DNA from 2 places in the Metabacillus sp. Hm71 genome. Region 2 is predicted to be linked to the other one. Evidence: predicted binding sites of a transcription regulator. Region 2 holds the regulator's gene; the other holds the start of a gene.

Region 1 (8,022 bases), 320 kb from region 2:
ATGTTGCAGCAGTATTGGTTCAATATCCGAACTTCTTTGGCCATATTGAGCCTTTAAAAGAAATTGAACCGATCGCACATACTGGGAAAAGCATGTTTATCGTTTCAGCTAATCCACTAGCATTAGGAGCATTAACCCCTCCTGGCGCATTCGGTGCAGATATTGTTGCAGGTGATGCACAGCCATTCGGGATTCCAACAGCATTTGGCGGCCCGCACTGCGGATATTTTGCCGTTACGAATAAGCTGGTCAGAAAGGTTCCAGGACGTCTTGTTGGTCAAACAACTGATGAAAATGGAAAACGCGGCTTTGTTTTAACGCTCCAAGCACGTGAACAGCATATTCGCCGTGATAAAGCGACCTCCAATATTTGTTCAAACCAGGCATTAAATGCCCTTGCTGCTTCGGTTGCAATGACGGCACTTGGCAAGCAAGGGGTAAAAGAGATGGCGATTCAAAATATTCAAAAGGCCAATTATGCGAAAAATGCATGTTTAAGAGCAGGATTGGAAGTACCTTTCACACAGCCTATTTTTAATGAATTTGTTGTAAAGCTAACAAAACCAGTTCGTGAAGTAAATAAACAGCTATTAGAAAAAGGGATCATCGGCGGCTTTGATCTTGGAACAGTTTACCCTGAGCTTGAAAACCATATGCTTATCGCTGTAACAGAGCTGCGCACAAAAGAAGAAATTGACACACTTGTGAAGGAATTGGGGGATGGCAATGAATAATCAAGATCAAGCATTAATTTTTGAACTGAGCAAAAAAGGACGAGTAGGGTATAGTCTGCCTGAGCTTGAGGTTGAAGAATTGTCATTAGAAGAACTCATTCCTGCTGATTATCTTCGCAGTGAAGAGGCAGAGCTGCCTGAAGTATCTGAGCTCGATATTATGAGACATTATACGGCACTATCTAAACGCAATCATGGTGTTGATTCCGGTTTTTATCCATTAGGATCCTGTACGATGAAATACAATCCGAAAATCAATGAAAATGTAGCGCGGATGGCTGGTCTGGCGCATATTCACCCATTACAAGATGAATCTACAGTTCAAGGAGCAATGGAGCTTTTATTTGATCTTCAAGAGCACTTAAAGGAAATCACTGGCATGGATGAAGTGACGCTGCAACCAGCGGCAGGGGCTCATGGTGAATGGACTGGACTTATGATGATTCGTGCCTATCATGAAGCCAATAATGATTTGAAACGTACAAAAGTGATTGTTCCAGACTCGGCACACGGAACGAATCCAGCATCAGCAACTGTTGCAGGCTTTGAAACTGTGACGGTTAAATCAGATGAAAATGGATTGGTGGATTTAGAGGATTTAAGACGTGTTGTTGACGAGCAAACAGCTGCATTGATGCTAACTAACCCTAACACGCTCGGATTATTTGAAGCGCATATTTTAGAAATGGCGAAAATTGTCCATGATGCTGGCGGCAAGCTTTATTATGATGGAGCTAATTTAAATGCAGTATTGAGCAAAGCGCGTCCGGGAGATATGGGGTTTGATGTCGTTCATCTTAACCTTCATAAAACATTTACAGGACCGCATGGGGGCGGCGGCCCAGGCTCAGGTCCGGTTGGCGTAAAAGCAGATCTTATTCCGTTTTTACCAAAGCCTGTCTTAGTTAAGACGGAAGAAGGCTATCATTTTGATTATGATCGTCCGCAATCGATTGGCCGTGTAAAGCCATTCTATGGAAACTTCGGTATCAATGTTCGTGCTTATACGTATATTCGTACAATGGGGCCAGATGGATTAAAGGCTGTAACAGAATTTGCTGTCTTAAATGCAAATTATATGATGCGCCGTCTAGCGCCATATTATGATCTGCCATTTGATCAGCATTGCAAGCATGAATTTGTGTTATCCGGAAAGCGTCAAAAGAAGCTTGGCGTACGTACGCTTGACATTGCAAAACGTTTGCTTGACTTTGGCTATCATCCGCCAACGATCTATTTCCCTTTAAATGTTGAAGAGTGTATTATGATTGAGCCGACTGAAACGGAATCAAAAGAAACTCTCGATTCCTTTATTGATGCAATGATTCAGATCGCCAAGGAAGCGGAAGAGACACCTGAAATTGTTCAAGAAGCACCGCACACGACAGTTGTGAAACGACTAGATGAAACAACAGCTGCTCGTAAGCCAATTTTAAAATACCAACGTTAAGTCGAAAAAACTGATTTGCTGTAGGGATCCTCTTACTAGCAAGTCAGTTTTTTTGTGCTTCCTTGCCGAAAAGCAGGAGATTCACAAAGGTTATGACTAGTTTTTAGAACCTTTGTCGACATGAAGGAAAACGCTGCAGCCCTTGAAGAATAAATAGGTTAGCAAAAAATAAAAAGAGGGTTGGTGGATAGATTGGCAACAAAATATGTAACGATTTCAAAGGCGGCTTCATTAGTCGGAGAAAAGGCTTACTTATTGAAAAACTGGGAGGAAGAATTTCCAGAGTTTTTATCATTTAAACGAGATGACAAAAACACAAGGCTTCTTACGGTTGAGAACATTGAAATGCTTAGGAAAATCAAATCGTTTAAGGAAAGCAATTTAGATACACAAACGATTAAGCAATTATTGCAAAATCAAAATGGTTCATCATTGCAACAAGAAGCTCAATTTGATGAGCAGGATGTTTCGGAGCTAAAGCAGTCGCTTGCAAAACTTACTGCTTTTATCGAATCGAATGAAGTGCAGGGAATTCTAAAGCTAGATGAACGCTTAAAGCAGCTGGAGCAAAATGTTGTGCAGTCGGTAAACAACCAGATAGCAAGAACAGCTAAGCTGCAAACTGAGGTTGCCCGTATTGAGTTTTCCGATGTTCAGGAAATGATCAGCTCATTGTCCGAGGTGTCTGAATCCGAGCGTGAGCTTTATAAGGAAGAAATTCGCCGTGAACGGGAACTTGTTCAAAAGCAAACGGATGAACGTGAGGAGCGTTTCTTAGCATTTCTAAAGCAGCATCAGGACAGGCAAGAAAGAATTAAACATGAGCAAAGATCTGGCTTGGCCGTTATTAAACAAATAATGGGCTTTGCAAAATAATGAAAAAAAGCAGACGCAGTCACAGTCTTATCGTAATTGATAAAGAGCTATGTACTGAGTCTGCTTTATTTTATCCATTTTTTTTCTTTATTTTCCCTGTCCAGCCTTTAAATCCGCCTTTTAAACAATTTAAATCACTATATCCTTTGCGTTTCAGCATTTGTGCTGCACGGCCGCTGCGTACAGTGTTTTGGCAGTAAAGATAAACTGGCTGGTCCTGACGAATTTCTTTATAGCGTTGACGCAATTGAGATAACGGGATATTTCTAGCACCTAAAATATGACCGCCTTCGAATTCGTTTGGTTCACGAACATCAATTAATTGTGCTTTACGATAGCCCGTACGGAATTCTTCTTCTGTTAGGTGTTTCATGATTTTGCGTTGATAGAAAAAAGTAAAAGCAGAGTAACCGATTAGTGCTGCTGCTAAAATAATGAGTAACCATGTTGTTGTCAAAATGCTCGACCCCTTTTATGTATGTTTTTCTAATTGTAAGCTCTTAAGAACTCTAAAGTAAACCTCTCTTATTATATAAAAGCTCGTCTTAATTGTCATTAGCTAACATGCAATATTATTTCCTTCTTTCGAAAGTTTTGCTAGACTTAAATAGTAAAATTTTTAAAAAAGAAGGGTTACGTTATGACGAAGGAAGTTTGGCGATATATTGATTCGGGCAATTGTTCACCAGCGTTTAATATGGCTTTAGATGAAGCTTTATTAGATTGGCATAGTACAGGGAAAATACCGCCTACCATTCGATTTTATGGCTGGAATCCAGCTACTCTTTCGATCGGTTATTTTCAAAAGGTAGAAAAAGAGATAAATTTAGAGGCTGTTAAAAAATACGGATTAGGATTTGTTAGAAGGCCGACAGGCGGGCGCGGAGTTCTGCATGATAAGGAACTTACCTATAGCGTCATTGTTTCCGAGGGGCATCCAGATATGCCTAAAACGGTAACAGAAGCGTATCGCGTAATTTCAGAAGGGATTTTAGAAGGATTTAAAAACCTGGGCCTTGATGCGTATTTTGCGATTCCGCGTACGGAAGAGGAAAGGCAAGGGCTGAAGTCACCTCGTTCTGCTGTGTGCTTTGATGCCCCTTCGTGGTATGAGCTTGTGGTTGAAGGGCGGAAAGTCGCTGGGAGCGCGCAAACACGGCAAAAGGGTGTTATTCTTCAGCATGGCTCGATCCTGCTTGATTTAGATGAGGATCTGTTATTTGACCTATTTAAATATCCGAATGATCGAGTTAGAGAACGGATGCAACGTGCCTTTAAAAACAAAGCTGTTGCTACAAATACTCTTCGCGATAAGCCAGTAATAATAGAGGAAGCGAAGAAAGCTTTTAAAGAAGGCTTTGAAAAAGGCTTGAATATTGAATTAGAGCCATATACTCTTTCACATGAAGAGCTTGAAATTGTCGAAACTTTAGCAAAAAAGAAATATGAGAGCGATGAGTGGAATTTTAAAAGGTAAACGAGAAAATAAGTGCAGACGTGATCGCTTAGGTTGCGTCTTTTTTCTTTGAAAAAATAGCTAGTAAAACAAATGCAATTTATATAAAAATCTATTATAATAAAAGCTTGTTGTCAATTTGATAAAGGTGTACTCGGTTGAATACAAAAAGTAATTTTTTCGACACAAATTATGATAAATCCTTATAAATCAATCTTTTTTGACAACTTTCATCTTGCAAGTGACAAAATTCTTCAAAATCCATCCTTTTTAGAACAATATCTTATTCAATCGTACTTTTTCTTTGCTTTTTAATAAGTTTTTGATTTGACAAATTGGATGGATGTTGACCAAAAAACTATATATAGTATTGTTTGCAAAATTATAGACACTATATATTGAATAATGTGGTCGGATATGGTAAGTTTAATCAGAACATTAATAGAGAGATAGATAGAGGAGTTGTTACAATGACTGTTGGTACTGAGCAAATGATGGCCATTAATGTGGAGAAGCTTAACAAAGATATCGCAGCATTTCCGCAGGTTCATCCAATTACTGAGGATATGAAGTTAACTCATAAGGGTGTATCAAGACTCGTTATGCTTGACCGTTATACGTTTAAGGATACGGAGAAAATCACCCTTTCTGAAGGAGACTTTGTCGTTCTCACGATTAAAGAGGATCCTAAATTCCCGGCAAGAGGACTTGGATTCATTAAAGAAATTGATTGGCAAGCAAAAACGGCAAGCGTACTTGTTGAAGAGGAGTATCGTCATTCTTTAGACAAACCTGAGGAAGTGGAAACAGGTATCGTAAAACGCTCGTTAGACGTCATTGAGAAACCGCTTGAAATCTTTTACGAACAAATTGCAAAACGAAATGCAACGGGATTAGCATCGGTGGAAGCAACGGAAGAAAAACGTAAAGAATGGTTCGAAAAGTTTTATCAAGAGCTTGTTAATTTAAATTTTATTCCTGCAGGTCGTGTTCTTTATGGAGCAGGCGCAGGAACGGACGTAACATACTTTAACTGCTATGTCATGCCATTTGTTAAAGACTCACGTGAAGGCATTTCCGAGCATCGCAAGCAGGTAATGGAAATCATGAGCCGCGGCGGCGGTGTTGGAACAAACGGTTCAACCTTACGTCCGCGCAATACACTTGCACGCGGAGTAAATGGTAAATCATCTGGTTCTGTATCATGGTTAGATGATATTGCGAAGTTGACGCATCTTGTTGAGCAGGGCGGATCTCGCAGAGGAGCTCAAATGATTATGCTGGCAGATTGGCATCCTGATATCATTGAATTCATCATCTCAAAAATGCAGAATCCACGTATACTAAGATACTTAATCGAAAATACAAATGATGAAGCGATCAAAAAATACGCTCAAGATAAATTAAAATTCACGCCGCTAACACAACAGGAAATCGACATGTACCAAGGGATCGTTAACTACAAAAATATCCCTGGAACAGGCGGTTTCAGTGAAAAAATCATCAAAGATGCAGAGATAAAACTTCGCACTGGCGGTAATTACAGTGTTCATAATTCTGAATTCCTAACAGGTGCAAATATTTCTGTAACGTTAACAAAAGACTTTATGGATGCAGTTGAAAAGGACGCTGATTATGAACTGCGTTTCCCGGATGTAGAAAGCTACAATGAAGAAAACATGAAGGCGTACAATGAAAACTGGCATAAAGTCGGTGATGTACGCGAATGGGAAAAGCTCGGCTACAAGGTTCGCACATATCGTAAAATCAAAGCAAAAGAGCTTTGGAACCTAATTAATATTTGTGCAACCTATTCAGCAGAGCCAGGCATTTTCTTCATCGATAACGCAAACGACATGACAAATGCAAAAGCATATGGTCAACAAGTTGTTGCGACAAATCCATGTGGAGAGCAACCCCTTGCACCTTACAGTGTGTGTAATTTAGCTGCTGTCAATTTAGCAGAAATGGCCAATAAAGAAACAAAAACAGTCGACTTTGATAAATTAAGAAAAACCGTTGAAGTCGGTGTGAGAATGCAGGATAACGTCATCGATGCAACTCCATACTTCTTGCCGGAAAACAAACATCAAGCACTTGGTGAACGACGTGTTGGTCTTGGTGTAATGGGCTTGCACGACCTGCTTATTTATTGTGAGACAGAATATGGTTCAGAAGAAGGCAATGTCTTAATAGACAAGGTATTTGAAACGATTGCAACAACAGCATATCGTGCGTCCATCGAATTAGCGAAAGAAAAAGGCAGCTTTCCTTTCTTGGTTGGCGAAAATGAAGCAGAAACCAATCGTCTTCGGGAAGCATTTACGCAAACAGGCTTCATGAGTAAAATGCCTGCTGATATATTAGAAGGTGTGAAAGAGTTCGGTATTCGTAACTCACATCTATTAACTGTCGCACCTACGGGATCAACAGGGACAATGGTTGGTGTATCAACTGGACTTGAGCCTTACTTCTCATTCTCTTATTTCCGCAGCGGAAGATTAGGGAAATTCATTGAAGTAAAAGCTGATATTGTTCAAGAGTATTTAGATAGCCATCCGGAAGCAGATCCTAATAATCTGCCAGCATGGTTTGTTTCCGCAATGGAATTGGCTCCTGAGGCTCATGCAGATGTGCAATGTGTCATCCAGCGCTGGATTGATAGTTCAATCAGTAAAACGGTAAATGCTCCTAAAGGCTATACTGTGGAACAGGTAGAGAAAGTTTACGAGCGTTTATATAAAGGCGGTGCCAAAGGTGGTACAGTTTATGTAGACGGAAGCCGTGACACACAAGTATTAACATTAAAAGCAGAAGAAAACACGTTTGATGATACAGAGGACGTAGCAACAAAAGAAAAAGGAAAAGTCGTTCTTGTTGATACTATTAATGATCTGCGCTCAACAGATGTTACAATAGGAAATGAAGTCGGAAATACATGTCCTGTATGTCGTGAAGGTACAGTAGAAGATCTTGGCGGCTGTAATACATGTACGAGTTGCGGTGCGCAGCTTAAATGCGGATTGTAAAAAAGCATAACTGAAGTAGGGTCTGGCAAATGTCAGATCCTTTTTCGTGGTTAGGACCCAAATGGAAAAAATAGTGATAATAGCCCGAAGATTCCATATTTCTTGTAAAGAGGATTATTCTCATGTAAAATTGATATGATTTCGTTTAAAAAAGATCGGCAATTTGGAGGGAAACGCATGCCAACACCTAGCATGGAAGATTATATTGAGCAAATATATATACTGATAGAAGATAAAGGATATGCCCGTGTTTCTGACATAGCAGAAGCATTAGCTGTACATCCCTCCTCAGTCACAAAGATGGTTCAAAAGCTTGATAAAGATGAATACTTAATATATGAAAAATACCGTGGACTTGTCTTAACAAATAAAGGGAAAAAAATTGGCAAACGACTTGTATATCGCCATGAGCTGTTAGAACAGTTTCTAAAAATAATTGGTGTTGATGATGATAAGATTTACAATGATGTAGAAGGA
Region 2 (8,022 bases):
ATCCATTTTGGTGCGATGGAAACGATAGGAGCTAATAGTTTTGAATCAATATACATCGGATGTTGAGAGACAAAGGCTTGATCAATATAAGCTTGCAATTCATCTTCTGTCACCTTTAGATTTTCAGCATTATAAACTAAAAATTCTTTATCTTGAACAATTGAAAGAAACTCCAGCTTGCTATCACAATGAACAAGAAAATCACGTAAGCTTTGGATAAAGTTTTGGTACTCCTGTTCAAGCTTATATTCCTCAATGGCTGCCTCAACATATTCACGTAATCTAGCTGTATATTCATGCAAGCGGAATTTTTGAAATGAGGAAAAGGAGAAATATAAATCAGGACGCAAAAATTCTTGAAGGGAATCTCGCAAAATGACATCACGAGAAAAAAAAGACTGAACTCCTGGAATATCCTTACGTTCCCCTTCTATAATCGACTGAGCAATATGTATAATTTGCTGCTGCTCCTCTTCTTCGAGAAAAAAATAATGTTCCTTTAGAATCGTTAACATCATTTGATGTTCTTTATGGTCAATAATGAATTGAACTAGTCCAGGTATAACTAGATTCTCAAGTGAATTTTCCCACGTTTTTGGGGTGATTTTTATGCATTGTTGATTGATCATTTGCAGATCAGTTTCAAAATCTTTGCATAAAGTACGAAAAATTGAAAATATAATATTCGCCTCTTTCGGAGACCCAAATAAAATCTCAAGCATGTTTGTCCCCCCTATTTGCCAACACCTGATTCTATGTATATGGGGGAATAGGAATAATTAGAAGTAAAGAAACCAAGGAATTTGAAGATGCATAAAAATAACCCTTCAAAATAGAGATTAAAAAAGCACTTGCCTATGCAAAGGCAAATGCTTTTTAATCCCTTCGATTCCTTCCTGATAATTCAATTGGTATGGCCATATGCTTAATGCGTTCCATAATCCTTGCTGCTTTAACAGGTTCTTCTTCACCACGTTGAGAAACAGCGAGGTGGTGCTGAAGCTGTTTTAAATTAAAATTAGACGAAAAGAAGGTAGGTAAATTTTCAAGCATCCTGTATTGTAGAATTGTCCCAAGAATGTCATCTCTCACCCAGCTTGACATTGACTCTGCACCAATGTCATCAAGCATAAGAACCGGGATCTTTTTTACAGCATCTAACTTTTCATCTAATGATGTTGAATTCTGAAAGGATCCTTTTAGTTCTCGCATAAATTCCGGTACATAGACAAGCATGGACGAGACTTTATGTGAAGCTAACTCATTTGCAAGCGCCCCTAAAATATAGGTTTTTCCAACACCGAAGGAACCATATAAATACAATCCCTTTGGGCTCATCCCGCTATTATATTGTTCAACAAAATCCTGTGCAAGACTAATCGCCTTAAAGCGGCTCGGCTCGTCAATTTCTACTTCGATTTGCTCAAAGGAAGCCCCTAAAATATCCCTAGGAATATACATGCTTTTAATTAAGGATTCATGTTTTTTTCGTTCATCATATGTTTCTTTCGTTGGACACTTATCATATTGCAGATCAATGATTTTCCCTTGAATGACCAATCGCGGATGATAGCCTTCTAATATATTTTTACATTCTGATAAAGATGGACAGTCTTGGCAATTTTTGCTTTGATTTATAAATTCCAGCAGCTTAACAAGACTTCTGTCAATCATCCCCTCCTCAATTTCAGATGAATGCTTGGATAGAAAGGCTTGTACCTCTGCGTTATTTAATACCTGTTTTTTAATATTATTATAGCGATCTTTAAAATCCGGTCTGTTTGTAAGATTTCTAATGGATTTGCTTAAATGATCCATTTTATCCACCTCGCTTTCATGTTAACTTAACTACGCATTGTTATTATTATCCTTATATTTTTTTATCCGATCAAATAATTTCCGTTTTTCCAATTCAAATTGTTCGCGGTCAATCTGTGATTGCTCTTTTTTCTCCTTGGCTTCATCGTTTACTTGCTCAGCGTTGTCATCTTCCTTTAACCATGAAGGGAGCATCTCTTTACGAATCGGAGCCTTTTTAGAAGATGTTGATTTCTTTGTCGCTTTTTCTTCTGCCCACTGCTGATACTGTCTGTGTTCATGTTTAGCAAGGTCCATTGCAGCTCTGACTGTTGAAATTTGTTTCCTCGTCCAATGGCTTGCAATTTTCTGAACATACGCCTTTGTAAGCTTCATATCTGTTTTTAACATAACATAATAAATAAGAACATTCACAACTCCTGGCTCAAGCCTTTGTTGAAGCATAACTTCTTCAATGATTTGCATATCTCCAACAGCTGGCGGCCTACCACCAGAGACATCGGTTAAAAACTGTCGTGGGGAGATCGTTTCTAATTGATAAATCATTTCCTCTTCTTGTGTCCGAGGCTTCTTTTCAATCGTTGTTCGCAAATGAGGCGGCTGTGTTTTATCAAGCAGCCCTGGCAAAGTATCACCATATTGGAATTGATACCAATCCCTGGCAGATTTTCTAAGCAGTTCGATATCTATGATGTCATCTTGATCAATGCTATTCATCACCACATTTTTCATATCAATTGCATTAATCCCATACAAATAAGAGAGCTTTTTAATAACATCCTTTACAGCCGGTGTAATTGCCTTCTTGGGAATAATTGCCTCTGAAAGTCCTGAGAAAAACAATTCGAAATCAAACACATCATCAGATATATCCATTTCAGCATGCTTCGCTGTTTGCATATACTCCCGGTTCTCGGCTAATGACAGGTCTGCCAGCGTTTCCTCATTCACTCGGGCAATCATATCAACGGATTGACTGGAATCAAAAATTTCATTAAAGGATCTGGTAATATCCTTCATCCCTTGATCTATTTGCTGATCGGAAAAAAAGCGTTTAAGTTGTGAAAATTTATTTTTCCCGACCCGATTGTAAAGATATATATTTAATACGCCATCTTGAAAAAAATCATTTGGTCGCAATGGTGCCTGAAGCTCATAAACATAGCGTTTAAATTCAGATGTTTCACTCACATAGGTTTTCAATAAGCCAAGCCCTTCTAGCTTTAAACGTTCTCGGTAAATCTCACGCAAGTTAGATTGCATGATCATCATTAGACTATGGTGTGTCATTTCTTCACCCCATAATCGATTTTGTTCCAGCTCACCCCACAATGTCATATAAAGGCTAAAGCACTTAGAACCAAGTAATGGTTGATATAATAAAGTTAAAATCTTTCTATCTAAGTCCTGAAGGACTGAGCTGCTTTTCACCGTATATCGATCAATTGCAAGCAATTCCTTCCAATGCTGATCCATCTTTTTCAACCTTCCATGACTAATTATTTTCCTACACTGAAAAAAGAGCTTGAAGAAAAATTCTTCAGTAGCTCTTCTATCTTACTTTTTTTATTAAATCTGTCAATTCCTCAATAAACACATTAATATCTTTAAATTGTCGGTAAACGGAAGCAAAACGGACATAGGCCACCTCATCAATTCTTGCCAGCCTGTCCATGACCATTTCTCCGACAAGCTCGCTGTTTACTTCCGACACACCTTGGTTTCTAAGCTCTTTTTCAATATCGTGGACAATATCCTCTAACTGCTGTAAAGGTACAGGTCTTTTTTCACAAGCCTTAATTAACCCTCTCAAAATTTTATCTCGGCTAAATTCTTCCCTTGTTCCTTCTTTTTTGACAACAATTAAAGGAAATTCCTCTACCTTTTCAAACGTCGTAAAACGATATTGACATTCTTCACATTCTCGGCGGCGTCTAATTGATCTGCCTTCATCTACAGGTCTTGAGTCTAAAACCCTTGTACCATTATGCTGACACGAAGGACATTTCATTTAACCAGCTCCAATCAAACATCTAAAATTAATGAATTAGCTACTTTTTCCTGTTCCAACAAAATTTTCTTTTGCATCAAGCTTTTTATAAAGCTGAAGAATAATCTTTTTGCTATAGCCAAAGTCTGTTGGTAAAAATGTATTCGTTGTTGCCGTAAAATCAACAGCTGTTTCAAACGGGCGGACTGAAACGACCGTTACAATTAAAAAAGCTTTTCTGGGACTGTCAATCGTAACACTCATTTCACCACGGTCCTCTGACACCGAGGTGACCGTCATCCCAGGTGTTTGCTCAATTATTGATTTTACTGATTGCATCGCATTTTTATATGTAGTTTTATAATAATGGCTTTTTAATTCTGGATTATAATGATTTTCACGTGTTTCTTGGTGTGTGCTAAAGAAATCTTTTAGCTTATTCATAAAACTCATGCTCTTTTCCCCTTTATTGTATATTTTTTCGGAATGTACAAAAGTTATTCTTACTCTATCATACTGAAATTTTTCGAGAATAAAAAGAGGTGCAGATTAAATAATCAGCACCTCGGGAATTTTCTTTTAAAATTAAAGAGCTTTTGCTTGAGTTTGTTTTACTTGCACAGGTCCCATACCTCTAGGAATTTCAATATTTTCTCGAGTCTGAGCACCTAGAGATTCTGCAATATAATCTGCAGCAATGTTTGGGTCTAAATCACCGCAAGTGTATACATCAATGCTCGCATATCCATGCTCAGGAAAACTGTGGATTGTTAAATGTGATTCAGAGATGATGACAACACCGCTTACTCCCTGCGGAGCAAACTTGTGAAAAGCAACCTCTCTTATTTCTGCACCAGATTTTAACGCAGCATTTACAAATGTTTTTTCAATGTAATCCATATCATTCAGCTTATCAAAATCGCAACCCCATAATTCCTGGATTACGTGTCTACCCATTGTTTCCATATTCATGGATCCCCCTCTAACTATTTTTTCACATGAATTCTTCGCATAATGGCATATGTTAAACTACCACGGGGGAAAGTTAGTCCAAAGAGGTCCTAACCCTTTAAGTAGCCCTAATACCTTGGCTTTTATAAGAAGTTCACGAAAAATAGTATACTTTGTTTAGTTATGTTTTGCAACACACTTTTACAAAAAACTTTGTTAATAGTTAAAGGGTGAAGAATGACGGTGGTGACACATTTGTTATCATACCTTATGCTGTCAGGATTATGCGCTCAAATGAAAAAGATTAAACCTCCAATAAATTTGCCATTTTCGCAGAAACAAATTTCACTAGATCAATCACTCTGCATGAATAACCCCATTCATTGTCATACCATGCTAACACCTTAATTTTATGGGAATCAATCACCATCGTCGATAAGCCATCAATAATGGCTGAATGTGGATTTGTATTAAAATCAATCGAGACTAGTGGTTCAATGGTATAATCAAGAATTCCTTTTAACGGTCCCCTCGCAGCTTCTTTAAATGCGGAATTTATTTCTTCAGCAGTAACCTTTCCTTTTACATCAACAACTAAATCCACTAAAGAGACATTTGGTGTAGGAACTCGTAATGCCATTCCGTGGAGTTTACCTTTTAGATGCGGAAGCACCAGAGAAAGAGCCTTTGCTGCACCAGTCGTTGTCGGAATAATCGATTGTGCGCAAGCTCTTGCTCTACGTAAATCCTTATGCGGATTATCAATGTTCTTTTGGTCATTTGTATAGGCATGAACAGTTGTCATTAAGCCATTTTCAATCTGAAATGAATCATCCAGCACCTTTATGACAGGTGCAAGGCAATTGGTTGTACAGGAGGCATTTGAAATAATCATGTGATGTTCTGGATCGTATTGATGCTCATTTACTCCCATCACAATTGTGACATCTTCATTTTTTCCTGGTGCAGTTAAGATGACCTTTTTCGCTCCGGCTTCAATATGCAGCATTGCTTTTTCTCTCGCATTAAATTTTCCTGTTGCTTCGATTACAATATCGATTCCTAAAGCTTTCCATGGTAAATGTTTCGGATCGCGCTCGTTTATAAGCAGAATTTTGTTACCGTTTACAAGCAAGTAGTCATCCATTGCGATGACATCGCCATCAAATCTACCGTGGTTTGTATCATACTTAATTAAATGTGCCAATGTATCAGCTGGGTAACTTGCATTTATTGCTATAATATTCATTTTTTCTTTCATCGCTTTACGGAATACCATTCTTCCTATACGACCAAAACCATTTATTGCAATTGTGGCTCTCATCATATTTCCCCTCTCATATATGTCATACTAATTATCATTTTTATAAATATAGTATAACACATATAAAAGAAAAAGCGATATTTATTATTGTCTTTTTTAAAATTAGGCTATTTTTATTCAAAAAAAAAAGAAGACTTGACCTAGTCTTCGCATATTCCCCATTTCATCAATAATTTATTTATTTGTATGGTGGTTTCTTCGATCGAACCATTATTATCAATTATTTCATCAGATAATTTAACCTTATCCTTCAGAGGCATTTGGGAATTTATTCGCATCATCGCCTCTTCTTCGCTAAAACCATTTCTCTCCATTAGCCGTTTTAATTGTGTATCCTCATTGACATAAACTAAGACTGTTTTATCCACCATATAGGTCAAACTGCTTTCAAACAATAACGGGATATCCAATATTACCGCTTTTGCCTGACGTTCTTTTTCTTCCTGGGTCTGCTTTAGCATTTCTTGACGAACAGCAGGATGAACAATTTCATTTAATTGCTTGCGTTTCGTTTCATCTGAAAAAATCAGCGCGCCAAGCTTTTCACGATGAAGTGTTAAGTCTTCATGCAAAATTTCTTCGCCAAATGTTTCAATGATTTGTTTATAAGCGGGCTGGCCAACTTCAACTACCTCTCTGGAAATTTTATCAGCATCTATTACTCGAATTCCTGCTTTTTTAAAAATATTTGATACTGTGCTTTTCCCGCTTGCAATACCACCGGTTAATCCAATTACTATTGTCACATTGACTTGCCCCCATCATCTTTATAATTTCCATATTCCTATCATAATTAGAATGATCCCCGGCAGGCAAGAAAATTTATCCATCCAAGTGAACTTCGAAAAAATATGGCCTGATTTTATTCCAATTGATACAAACAATGAACTCATACATGCTACTAAAATACTCATAATCGCAGGAGAATAGCCTAATAAAGCCGCACCAATCCCAGCCCCAAAGGCATCAAGTGATAATGCCGCACCGAGCAGAAAAGCTTCCACACCTGTTATTGTACCCGACTTATCAATATCAGCAGACATCGGTTTTCTAAGTATATTGATCACAATTCCCAGGGTTTTGATTTCAAAATTAATGAGTGTTTTTTCCGTTTCTGATTCATTCTCCTGCCCTTCTTTTGCCGGTCTAAAAAATTGGTACAATACCCATGCACCAATTAGAAGCAGAATAAATCCACCAAGCTTTTCTGTAACATAAACGGGAAAAATCCTTGTCATAAGATCGCCTACCATCATAGCAAGTAGCAGTGTGCCTGCAGAACAGCATGCAATGATTAAAATGGATTTAAAAGGAATTCTCATCTTGCGCATGCCATAAGTAAAGCCCACTGAAAAGCTATCTAAGCTTACTGCGAATGCTAATAATAAAAGTGATGCAAACTGAACCATATAAGCCTAGCCCCTTCCTTCTGATTGCTAACATAGTGTATGATAATCGCCTAGATAGTGTTAAAAGAAGGGATAAAAAAAAGGATGTCTTAAAGCAAAAGAGCCACCTCCCCTAAAACACATTTGCTTATTAAAAGGGAGCCTTTTGAGACATCCAAATTTTTTCTTTATTTTTGGCAGTTTTCACAATAATGTGTTCCTCTTCCGCCAACAACTGTTTTTGTTAAAATGGTCCCGCATTGCTTACAAGGCTCATTTGTTCTCCCATAAACAAATAATTGCAGTTGGAACATGCCGATTTCACCTTGTGTATTAACATAAGAGCGAACCGTACTTCCTCCTTTGGCGACTGCTTCTTCAAGTGTTGCGATGATTTCTCGATGTAAGAGTTTATACTCTGCAGATGTAAGCTGATTCGCAATCCGTTCAGGGCGGATCCCCGCCCGGAAAAGTGCTTCATCCACATAGATGTTGCCAAGTCCGACAACAACGGTTTGATCCAATAATGCTGCTTTAATTTTTCTTGTTGT

The links. The regulator NrdR, encoded in region 2, represses ribonucleotide reductase genes. The targets are predictions, from matches to a motif close to AACACNATATATNGTGTT.
Region 1: the regulator NrdR is predicted to act here: its motif matches at 4,871-4,888, upstream of ACSVDH_RS19395 (vitamin B12-dependent ribonucleotide reductase).

The regions. Positions count from the first base shown of each region.
Region 1 is NZ_CM200278.1:3,916,046-3,924,067, reverse strand. Features, by position in the region: gene gcvPA (aminomethyl-transferring glycine dehydrogenase subunit GcvPA) at 1-734, shown strand, start outside; gene gcvPB (aminomethyl-transferring glycine dehydrogenase subunit GcvPB) at 727-2,184, shown strand; gene ACSVDH_RS19410 (helix-turn-helix domain-containing protein) at 2,377-3,060, shown strand; gene ACSVDH_RS19405 (rhodanese-like domain-containing protein) at 3,131-3,517, opposite strand; gene lipM (octanoyltransferase LipM) at 3,701-4,537, shown strand; gene ACSVDH_RS19395 (vitamin B12-dependent ribonucleotide reductase) at 4,987-7,545, shown strand; gene mntR (transcriptional regulator MntR) at 7,723-8,022, shown strand, end outside.
Region 2 is NZ_CM200278.1:4,234,122-4,242,143, forward strand. Features, by position in the region: gene ytxC (putative sporulation protein YtxC) at 1-722, opposite strand, end outside; gene dnaI (primosomal protein DnaI) at 877-1,818, opposite strand; gene ACSVDH_RS21005 (replication initiation and membrane attachment family protein) at 1,849-3,294, opposite strand; gene nrdR (transcriptional regulator NrdR) at 3,371-3,829, opposite strand; gene ACSVDH_RS21015 (cytosolic protein) at 3,866-4,261, opposite strand; gene speD (adenosylmethionine decarboxylase) at 4,394-4,774, opposite strand; gene ACSVDH_RS21025 (glyceraldehyde-3-phosphate dehydrogenase) at 5,064-6,083, opposite strand; gene coaE (dephospho-CoA kinase) at 6,224-6,829, opposite strand; gene ytaF (sporulation membrane protein YtaF) at 6,851-7,492, opposite strand; gene mutM (DNA-formamidopyrimidine glycosylase) at 7,660-8,022, opposite strand, start outside.